DNA from 2 places in the Lysinibacillus sp. NPDC093712 genome. Region 2 is predicted to be linked to the other one. Evidence: riboswitches for the same ligand, from Rfam matches in the RefSeq annotation. Region 2 holds a riboswitch; the other holds the start of a gene.
The links. Region 2 has a riboswitch for S-adenosylmethionine ahead of ACQKNX_RS02985 (YezD family protein). Riboswitches for the same ligand answer to the same signal wherever they lie in the genome.
Positions count from the first base shown of each region.

Region 1: another riboswitch for S-adenosylmethionine. It lies ahead of ACQKNX_RS17150 (O-acetylhomoserine aminocarboxypropyltransferase/cysteine synthase family protein); the one in region 2 lies ahead of ACQKNX_RS02985 (YezD family protein).

Region 1 covers NZ_JBNNUU010000004.1:363,121-368,573, forward strand. The annotation lists gene ACQKNX_RS17150 (O-acetylhomoserine aminocarboxypropyltransferase/cysteine synthase family protein) at 1-1,172, opposite strand, end outside; SAM riboswitch class I at 1,286-1,399, opposite strand; gene ACQKNX_RS17155 (glycerol-3-phosphate acyltransferase) at 1,557-2,198, shown strand; gene ACQKNX_RS17160 (succinate CoA transferase) at 2,400-3,920, opposite strand; gene chrR (class II chromate reductase ChrR) at 4,231-4,962, shown strand; gene ACQKNX_RS17170 (hypothetical protein) at 5,165-5,453, shown strand, end outside.
Region 2 covers NZ_JBNNUU010000001.1:572,180-577,632, reverse strand. The annotation lists gene ACQKNX_RS03000 (ABC transporter ATP-binding protein) at 1-713, shown strand, start outside; gene ACQKNX_RS02995 (hypothetical protein) at 1,063-1,602, opposite strand; gene ACQKNX_RS02990 (flavin reductase family protein) at 2,231-2,719, shown strand; gene ACQKNX_RS02985 (YezD family protein) at 2,934-3,089, opposite strand; SAM riboswitch class I at 3,163-3,259, opposite strand; gene ACQKNX_RS02980 (phosphopantothenoylcysteine decarboxylase) at 3,475-4,149, opposite strand; gene ACQKNX_RS02975 (LysR family transcriptional regulator) at 4,234-5,109, opposite strand; gene ACQKNX_RS02970 (DMT family transporter) at 5,244-5,453, shown strand, end outside.

The DNA.
Region 1 (5,453 bases), on a different contig from region 2:
AGTTCCTCTGCAGATAATTGTTGATGGGTTGTAGATGCTGGATGAATAATTAACGATTTTGCATCTCCAACGTTTGCTACATGCGAGAATAGTTTCACGCTGTCTATTAGCTGACGCCCTGCTTCTCGTCCACCTTTAATGCCAAATGTAAGCACTGAACCGAAGCCATTTTTCAAGTATTTCTTCGCTAAGTCATGGGAAGCAAAATCCTCTAATCCATTATAATTTACATATTCCACAGATGGGTGGTTACGTAAATATTCAGCAACTGCTAACGCATTCTCATTATGTTTAGGAATACGCAAATGAAGCGTTTCTAAACCTTGTAGTAAGTTAAATGCAGCATCAGCACTTAATGTTGGACCAAAATCACGTAGTAATTGCACACGCAGTTTTGTGGCAAATGCAGCCGCTGCAGTATCAATACCATATCGCAATCCATGATACGATGTGTCTGGCTCTGTAAATCTAGGGAATCTACCTTGTGTCCAATCAAATTTCCCAGCATCTACAACAACGCCACCTAAAGTTGTACCATGACCACCAATCCATTTTGTTGCTGAGTGAACAACTATATCTGCACCAAAGTCGATTGGCGTTGCGCCATATGGTGAAGCAAATGTGCTATCAATAATTAATGGCAAGCCATTTTCATGTGCAATCGCTGCTACTGCTTCTACATCTAAAACCTTTAAACTTGGATTGCCGTAAATTTCAGCAAACACTGCTTTTGTGTTTTCATTAATCGCAGATTGGAAGTTCTCAGGGTTTGTTTCATCTACAAAAATTGTTTTAATACCGTAGTTTGGTAGGGTATTTGCTAATAAGTTATATGTTCCTCCGTATAAAGAGCTTGCTGCTACGATTTCATCCCCTGCACTTGCTAGATTTAAAATTGAAAATGCGATAGCTGCTGCACCTGATGAAAGTGCTACTGCTGCTGTACCGCCTTCCAATAAAGCGATGCGTTTTTCAAAAACATCTACAGTTGGATTTGTAATACGTGTGTAAATATTGCCCGCTTCTTCTAATGCAAAAAGACGTTGCGCATGAGCAGTGTCTTTAAATACGAAAGCTGTTGAACGGTACACTGGTACAGTTCGAGAACCCGTCACTGGATCAGGCTCTTGACCACCGTGTAATAGTAATGTTTCTGGTTTGAAATTCGACATATTTTCTTCCTCCTTAATGGTTTTACGATGGTACCGGAGATGAGGAGGATTTATGTGTAGAAAACAAAAACCCTCTTCAGTTAAGAAGAGGGTTGCGGTTGCAAGTTTTCCTCCCCTTATCTGCCAGATCCAAGTAAGAATCTGTAGGAATTAGCACCTTAGCAAGTTCGTCACTCACTGGTTGCCGGGCATCATAGGGCCTATCCCTCCGCCGCTCTTGATAAGAGTATGTGATTCAATTTCCATCGTTGTTACACAGTATAAACATAGACTTTTTTTCTGTCAACAGTAAAATTTATTTTTTTCTGAAACTTCTGTCTGCTAATTTACGTAATAAGAGCACATACACTATATTAAAAAATAAAAATGAAAGGAGCATTTTTTATGGAAAAAGCCATTATTTTTTTTATTATTATTATCATTGGTTATTTAATCGGCTGTATCCACGGATCTAAAGTAGCACAATTTCTATCGGGTGTAGATTTAAAAAAGACTGGTCATGGCAATGCTGGTGCCTCAAACGCAACGCTTTCTCTTGGCTGGAAATACGGCCTATTAGTGGCACTAATTGATATTGGCAAAGGCGTCGGTGCTATTCTCTGTGCCATCTACTACTTTTCTTCTAATGCATCACAATTCACTGAAATACAAACGTGGCTCTTAATCTATACAATGGCTGCTAGTGTTATTTTAGGGCATAACTTCCCATTCCATATGGGCTTTAAAGGTGGCAAAGGTACTGCCTCCATTATTGGGATTTTACTTGCTGTCGATTGGAAAATTGCTTTATGTGCACTTATATTATTTGTGATTTTATCTTTCGCTACAAACTATTTAATCGTCGGTGTGTTAGAATTTTATATTGTATTTTGTACGGCAACTTATTTATGGATACCTGGAATTGGCCCAACTATTATTTCCATTCTACTTTTATGCATAGCGTTCATCTTGCATATTGAAAATATTAAAAGGCTATTCCAAGGAACAGAACCGAAAGTAACATCTGCCTTTAAAAAATCAGCATAAAACAAGAAGATGGGACATAACTTTGAGGATACTAGTTGGTAGTAGCGAGGACGGTGACTCCTGCGGCAGCAGTACAAACTTCAGACGCAACTGACAGCGCGGCAGCGACGATTTTGGCTGACGTTTACCCGTGAAGTAGACATCAACGCACAGCAAAAAGTGTTAGATCGATAGCAGTCAATCTAACACTTTTTAAATATATTATTTTGCAAATGATGGATCTAACATTGTACCATTCTTTGCTAAATTCACATGCCAAGAAAGTGCTTTTTCTAAATCATGCGGTGTATGGTGACCACCTGTTGCTTCATTTGCGTCATTAAAGTAAGCCCATAATTGCTCTTTATAATCAGGATGTGCACAGTTTTCAATGATTAGACCGACACGCTCTTTAGGTGCTAGACCTCGTAAGTCTGCAACGCCCTGCTCTGTTACGATAACATCCACATCATGTTCAGTATGGTCTACATGCGAAACCATTGGAACGATACTAGAAATTTTCCCACCTTTTGCATACGATTTTGTCACGAAAATACCTAATCGTGCGTTACGAGCAAAATCTCCAGAACCTCCAATACCATTCATCATCTTTGTGCCAGAAACATGAGTTGAATTTACATTCCCATAAATATCTAATTCAAGCGCTGTATTTACAGAGATCAAGCCGAGTCGACGGATAATTTCTGGGTGATTAGAAATTTCCTGTGGTCGTAACACTAATTTATCTGCATATTTTTCAAAATTTCCGTAAACTTGGTTTCCTACTTTTTCAGATAGGGTAATAGATGTAGCAGATGCAAAGCTTACTTTTCCAGCATCCATTAATTCAAATACAGCATCCTGTAGTACTTCCGAATAAACTTCTAAATTTTCAAACTCGGAATCTTTGAAACCTAATAATACAGCATTCGCCACTGAACCTACACCTGATTGTAGTGGGCGTAAACTCGTCGTTAAACGACCTACTTTAATTTCTTCTCTTAAGAAATTCAGTAGATGATTTGCCATAATATCTGTTTCTTCATCAGCCGGAACAATCATTGATGGCGCATCCAAAATATCTGAAATAACAATACCTTTTACTTTGTCTAAATTAAGTGGAATGCCAATTGTACCAAGTCGATCTGACACATTTAGCATTGGAATTGGATCACGTTTACCTTGTGGCCCTGGAACAAAAATATCATGCACACCTTCTAATGCATCAAGCTGTGCTACGTTTAGCTCGATGATAACTTGGTCTGCTTCTTGTACGAAAATCGGAGAGTTACCAACTGAAGTTGTAGGAATTAATAAGCCATCTTCTGTAATAGCAGCAGCTTCAATAATAGCAAAGTCAATCGGACCAATAATGCCCTGACGTACTAATTCAGCATTGTGTGATAAATGGGCATCAACATAAGTAACTTCCCCACTATTAATCATGTTTCGAATGCCTGCGTCTCCTTGGAAAGGCCCGCGCTTGCGAATAACACCAGCTTCTGCTAAGTATTGGTCAACTTCAGGTCCAAGTGATGCACCTGTATATACATCTACCTTGAAGCTTTCTGTTTTTGCTTTCTCAACAAGTGCAAGCGGTACCACTTTTACGTCACCTGCACGTGTAAACCCACTCATACCAAGTACCATGCCGTCCTTAATCCAAGATGCTGCTTCTTCTGCTGATACGACTTTGTTCCGTAATTGTTCATTACGAAGCTTTTTTGCTAACTTTTCATCCATTCCTTATTCCTCCATCCCACATTTATTTACTTCAACTAGATTATTTGTCCTTCACATCGGTACACCCAACCAATGTAAAAAAACAGGAGATAAATAACCTGTCGTCATACATAATTTTACACTATTCAGAACATTTAAGCTATATCTAACAAAATATTTTACTTTACGAGTGAATTAAGTATTAGTCTTAATTATTTGAAAATAGTTTCATCTTAAACGTTCACATTCTTTTATATTGGATTTGATTCGATTTTAGCTATAAATCGTGATATGCTCTTGGTATATTAATTGGGAAAAGGGGACTTTATAGATGGTTAAAGAATTATTACGTAACCACTCTTCGGTTCGTATTTATGATGGGAATCCTATATCTAAAGAAATCGTTGAGGATTTAATTGCTACTGCACAGATGGCAGCAACTTCTCACTTTGTACAAGCATATAGCGTAATTTGGGTAACAGACGAGGAGAAAAAAGAAAAGCTAGGTTTGCTATCAGGAAATCCACGTCAATACGAAACCTCTGGTGGTGCTTTTGTATTTTGTGTAGACTTTAAACGACTACAAATGGCAGGGAAATTAGAAGGTATTGATATTGTTGCAGATTCGGCTGAGAACGTTCTTGTTGGCGTAGCGGATGTATCATTATTTGCACAAAATTTTGTTATTGCAGCTGAATCTATGGGATACGGTATTTGTTATATAGGCGGTGTACGTAATAAGCCTGAAGAAATTAGTGATTTATTTAATTTACCGGACTATGTCTTCCCATTGTTCGGTTTAACAATAGGCGTTCCAGCTCGACGCAATGAGGTTAAACCTCGTTTACCAGTGGCTGCTATCCTCCATGAAAATGCATACAATACAGAAAAATATGAGGAACTGTTACCTGCTTATAATGAAACAATGGAAGCATACTACAATAGTCGTTCCTCAAATCGTAAAATTGATAATTGGACAAAGCAAATGGCTGATTTTTTAGTTGAACAGCGTCGTCCACACATTACTAGCTTCCTAGCAAAAAAAGGATTTAATTGGAAATGACATTACTTAAGTGGGGTTACTATCGTCTGATAATAACTCCACTTTTTTCATATTTTTAACGTTTTTTTATTGCCAACCTAGTATTTTTGACTTGATTGATATGTTAAATTCAGGTACAAATTAAACGAAAAGACTCTTTCCTTTTCCAACATTTCCATTAATATTAATAGAAGGACCCTATCTCGAAAGGAGTTTTGTAAAAATGTCCTTTGTTAATAAGCATCTTGCCCGTACCCTAGAACAACAACATAAGAGAAGCGTAAGAGGTTTATTTTTAAAAATCCAAGACTTAAATAACGAGTGCTTACTTTTAAGAAAGCGACTTGAACAACATATCGACCTCAATCAATACAAAGAAGCTATTGCATATGTCGATCAATTCGTTTCCTATACAACCATTTTAAACTTAAAATTTGTGACAAATACTCAGAACCTAGAAGTGGTTGTGCTGCATGCACTTTTATTGGAGCATATTATAGCTAACGAAACAG
Region 2 (5,453 bases):
TTGTTCGTGATGCAAAAGTATTCTTAATGGACGAACCGTTATCGAACTTAGATGCAAAGCTTCGCGTACAAATGCGAGCTGAAATTACAAAGCTTCATCAACGTTTACAAACGACGACAATATATGTTACGCATGACCAAACAGAAGCAATGACGATGGCAACTCGACTTGTTGTAATGAAAGATGGAATTATTCAACAAGTAGGTGCACCAAAAGAGGTATATGAACAGCCTAAAAATGTTTTTGTAGGTGGATTTATCGGATCACCAGCAATGAACTTCTTTACTGGTAAGCTTATAGATGGCAAAATCCATATTGGTAATGCTTCCATTACGGTTCCAAAAGAAAGAATGAAAGACCTACTTGAGCAAGGCTACAACAATAAAGAAATTATTATGGGTATTCGTCCTGAAGATTTCCATGATGAACAGGCATTTATTGAATCTTCACCAGGCTCTAAAGTAGATGTAACAATAGAAGTAGCTGAACTAATGGGCGCAGAAATCATGCTCTATTCGCAAGTAGAAGGTCAACCGTTTATCGCACGAGTGGATTCACATTCAATTGTTAAGCCTGGCCAAGTTGTTCCACTAGCATTAGATATGAATAAAGTTCACTTCTTCGATAAAGACACTGAAAATCGTATTATTCCAGGTGACAGTAATCATAACAAAGGCAACGAGGGCACTGAAAAGCCAGTTGTTGTAAGCTAAGTTCTTTCTGTTGCTATAAATAACAATTAGAATAATACACAAGTTGATGGTAGCGGAGGCGGTGATTCCTTCGGGAACGCACGCAATAGGAAGACGCAACAATCCGCACGTTAGCGAGGGTTGCGGCTTACTGTGCTGAGCGGAAAGCACCGCCGCATCGGACTTCAACGGTATAGCAAAAAGAGTTTAACTGATGGTATTTATCCTCTATTAACAAGGATGAAACCTTAGCTGTTCATTATTTTGCAGTAATAAAAAATAGAAGCGAACATCAACGGTATAGAAAAAGTGTTAGATTGATTCGATCAATCTAACACTTTTTGATTAGTTGCACTCAATATAAATTGATTCATATCCGGGTTTTTAATTTTTGAATTTTTTCAATTTCGTAGCTATATTTAGTCAAATCAAGTTCTTTTACAAGAACAGTAAAAAAGACTTCAGCACGATTTAAAAAGATACTTAATAGCATTTTTTGTTCAAATTCTAACACATGATCGTCGTTATCAAATAAAAATTGTACTTTTTTATTTTTTAATTGCTTTAATTGTATTTTAACTGGTTGATCAGGAAAATAACTTTTCCCAATGCCGTCCTCTAAGTAATCTTCAATCACATTGACAATATATCCCCATAGCTCAGGGAGATAGTCCCAATATCGAACACCTAAAATTTCTTTATTATAGCATTTAATCGATAACCCACCATCAAGTCTAAGAAGACCGTCTTCTTCTATATATTTATTTTGAGTGTTATTGATAAAAGAAACAAATTCATCCCAATTATCGTTTATGCTTATCGTATATTTATCAGGATTGTTGACTGCATCTTCCAAATCGTCGATAATTCTTTTTACAACAAATTCATTAATTGTTACTACTTCCATCATATATTCACCTCACATTAGTTTTTTGGATATAGTTGTCTAATATGCTCATTTTTAATCCCTAGTACGTGAGTATTGGTATACCATTTATTTCATAATGGTCCTGATGGAATACATTTAACAACCTTCAACCGATTAACACTAACTACCTCCTAGGCATAAGTAATTTGAAAATAATTAACTCATTCACTAGGTAAAGTATCAATAAATCAAGCATTTTTATTAAGTAAATATAGTTCCGTTATGCAGAAAATTAACGATAAAAATTTTTGCTTAGATTTTATCATACAATTTTATCTCTATCAATTTTAAATAAATTTTAACGTTAAAGTCATTCCCCTCTTAAAAACTAGATATTTTAACTAAATAATCTATCCCTTTAATATCTCTCTTGCTCTATAACTGCTACTGAAACTAATGACTAAAAATACAATATAAAATAGAAGTCTGGATATCCAAGTAATAATCACCATTAAAAAAATCCTTTCAATTGATGATTTTTTTAAAATAATCGTTATTAATCAGCTTTACAGTTGCTGGATTATTTTGTAGGCTATCCATAATAGCACCAGAAAAAATGCTACAAGAACAAACAACCCGTACTCTCCATAAAATAATAAGAGGTGATTGTATGACGGACAAAGTAACTGCTTTTAAACAGGCTTTAGGTAATTATCCAACAGGTGTCACAGTTGTCACAGCTTACAGCGATGTGAATGAACCGATTGGCTTAACGGTCAATTCCTTTGCATCTGTTTCCATAGATCCGCTCCTTATCCTATGGTCATTGGACAAAAAATCGCAGCTGCATCCACTTTTTAGTAATACGGATAAATTTGCTGTTAATATTTTAGCGAACGATCAAACACATTTATGTACGGTATTTTCAAGCAAAATTCCTGACCGATTTGCGCAAGTAAAATGGTCTAATTCTTTACATGGTTTACCAATATTACATGATACTTTAGCTACGTTGCAATGCGAAACATATAAAAAAATCGACGCAGGCGACCATACGATTTTCATTGGTCATATTTTAGAAATTGATAATGCCCAGAAGGAGCCATTGCTTTATCATCGTAGGCATATTGGTCAAATTCCAACGAGTTTTTACGAATAATAAAAAAGTAGGTATTTCAAATTTTATTTTGAGATGCCTACTTTTCTTGTTTGTACGTTAATAATATTTAACATTACGAACAATCTGCACATGCGTACAAAATATTGGAATATGAATCAAGTACATGAATGCTGCACATTAACTCAGGACACCATGATGCGACAAAAAGCTTCAAATTTGGTCCCGAGTTAATTTCTCTGTTTCTTTTAAAGCTTCACTTTTTCTGAGGAAATCTTTGCTTTTCAAGTCGATTTATTTGTACGATCACACCATCTTGAATAGTAATTTGCACTTCCCCAAATTCTAAATTTTGAATAGCCTTCGCAATAGCTTCTAATTTCTTATCATCAATCTTAGACAGTTGAGACATACGATACACCCCTTCTTTTTTTCATACTTTTGTGTATAAAAGAGATCCATGCATCAAGACGATTTGATGCCTCCCCTTATCTCTCAGATAACTCTGCTGGAGTTGGCACCGATTAACTCGGTTGCCGAGACTTCATTATGCCTAATTCCTCCACCCTCTCGCGATAAGAGTTTACGTTTCTTGGAAATAATTCTATAATTCAGAAAACCTATTGTCAATATAAATATTATAAAACCTAGTTGAATACTATGCAATAGAGAAAAAAGGTATATTTTTACTGCTCTAAATTTTCTTGAAATCCAATCTTAAGATCTTGAAAGCATTAGTATGAATGTTCAAAACATAAAAAAGCTGTGCAGAATTATATATTCTACACAGCTTCTCTTTATTCGCTTTGTAAGTATTCCATTAACACTTTTGCAGTTTCTTGTTTACCAATGACTTTGATAGGTTGTCCTTGTGCAGGCACAATCCAATGTGGCTCTTGTCCGCCGTAAAGTGATTGCGAGCTATTAGCAACCATGAATTGCGCATTCGCTGTCTCCATACGAAGACGTGCACGCGACAGTAAAAACTCCTCATCATCTGTTGCCTCTAGCTTAAATCCTACTAACGTGACATTTGGTTGCCAGCCCTTTATTTGTCCTAACACTTTTGGTGCCTTTTTAAAATGAATCACAGGGGGCTCGTCCGACGGCATCTTCCCTGCACCTTCCATTAGATTCCCCGATTGGTCGTAAACTTTATCAATAACCCAATCGGAACCTGCCGCTGCCATAATAACGATATCTACTTGTTCCTCCTGCACAGCATGGCGAACCTTGTCACCTAAATCTTCAATACCTTCAAAGCGTACTGTACGCATTTTATGTTGATTAATCGGCAGTTGCGCAAAATAGCCATGCATATAGATGACGTCCGCACCTGCGGCTAGAGCTGCTTCAGCCAAATAACAGCCCATTGACCCCTTCGATAAATTCGTATGCCCTCGCACGCGATCCCATTTTTCAAGTGTTCCCCCACTTGTAATGAGTACGGTTTTTCCTTGTAATGTCCCCACTCACACTCACCTTTTCTTTTCAAACTAATAACTAATTGATAACCAATCTACATGTTCTATTTTAACGTAAAAAGCTTAAATAACCTATTTCTTATTTTGTTCTTTTAGCCACACACTTAAAATTTCCGCAAACTTTTTTGTTACCGGTGAGGCTTGATGTTTCATCGCTAGCCCTATCGTACGATAACCACCTTGCTTTAGTGGGATAGCCTTTAATGAGGACGGTAATCGGTTAATCACTAATCGAGGCAAAATAGTAATGCCTAAATGGTGTGAAATCATCGAAATAATCCCAACCTCCTCCGATAGCTCAAATCGAATATTCGGTTTAACATGGTACTGCTCTAAAATTACTTTTACATCATTAGTTCCTCGATACGATGTCATTATAAAAGGCATGTCTTCTAGTTCAGCAATATCAATTTCTGGACGATTATAGAGAGAGCTTTGATCCGAGACTATACATAGAAGTGGGTCTTGCACCAATTCGATAAATTGAAATTGCTCCGATTTTTGACCATTTAAAAATCCAGCATCAACTTCGCCACTTTGTAGCCACTGTTCAATTTCATAATAGTCCCCTTCACGTAACTCTACTTGAATACCTGGAAACTGATTGTCCATAATACGAATAATTTCTGGCATCCAGTTGGAAGAAATACTAGAGATAACACCGATTCGTAATTTCCCTCGGGTTACCCCTAAAATATGTGCCGCTTCTTGTTGTAATAATTCGTCTGCATCAAGAACATTTCGCATAGCCCGAAGCATTGTTTGGCCCTCGCTCGTTAATGTCACACCTGTTCGACTTCGATGAATAAGGGCAAATCCACATTCCTTCTCTAAGCTGGAAACAGCATGACTAACTGCCGATTGGGTTAATCCAAGAGCGTCCGCAGCTTTCGTAAAGCTGGAAACTTCTGCAACTTTATTTAAAATCTCATATTTGACTAAACTCATTCACATTCCCTCATATATACATGAATTTTTTTAATATTACTCATTATAAACATTCGTTTTACTAATCACAATACAAGATATATAGTAAATTTTAGTATGAAACTGTTTTAGTACACAGAGATAGAAGGTGCAAAATGAGTAATCAAGGGAAAGCAAATTTATTAATGGTCATAGTTACAATGTTTTGGGGATTATCTTATACGTTTATGGTAATGGGACTTGAAACATTAGCTGTATTTAATGTGGTAGCGTTACGCTGTATCATCGCATTTTTGGCAGCAGGCATTATTTTTTATAAACGTATGATAAAGGTCAATTTTAAAACATTGAAATACGCAGCTATT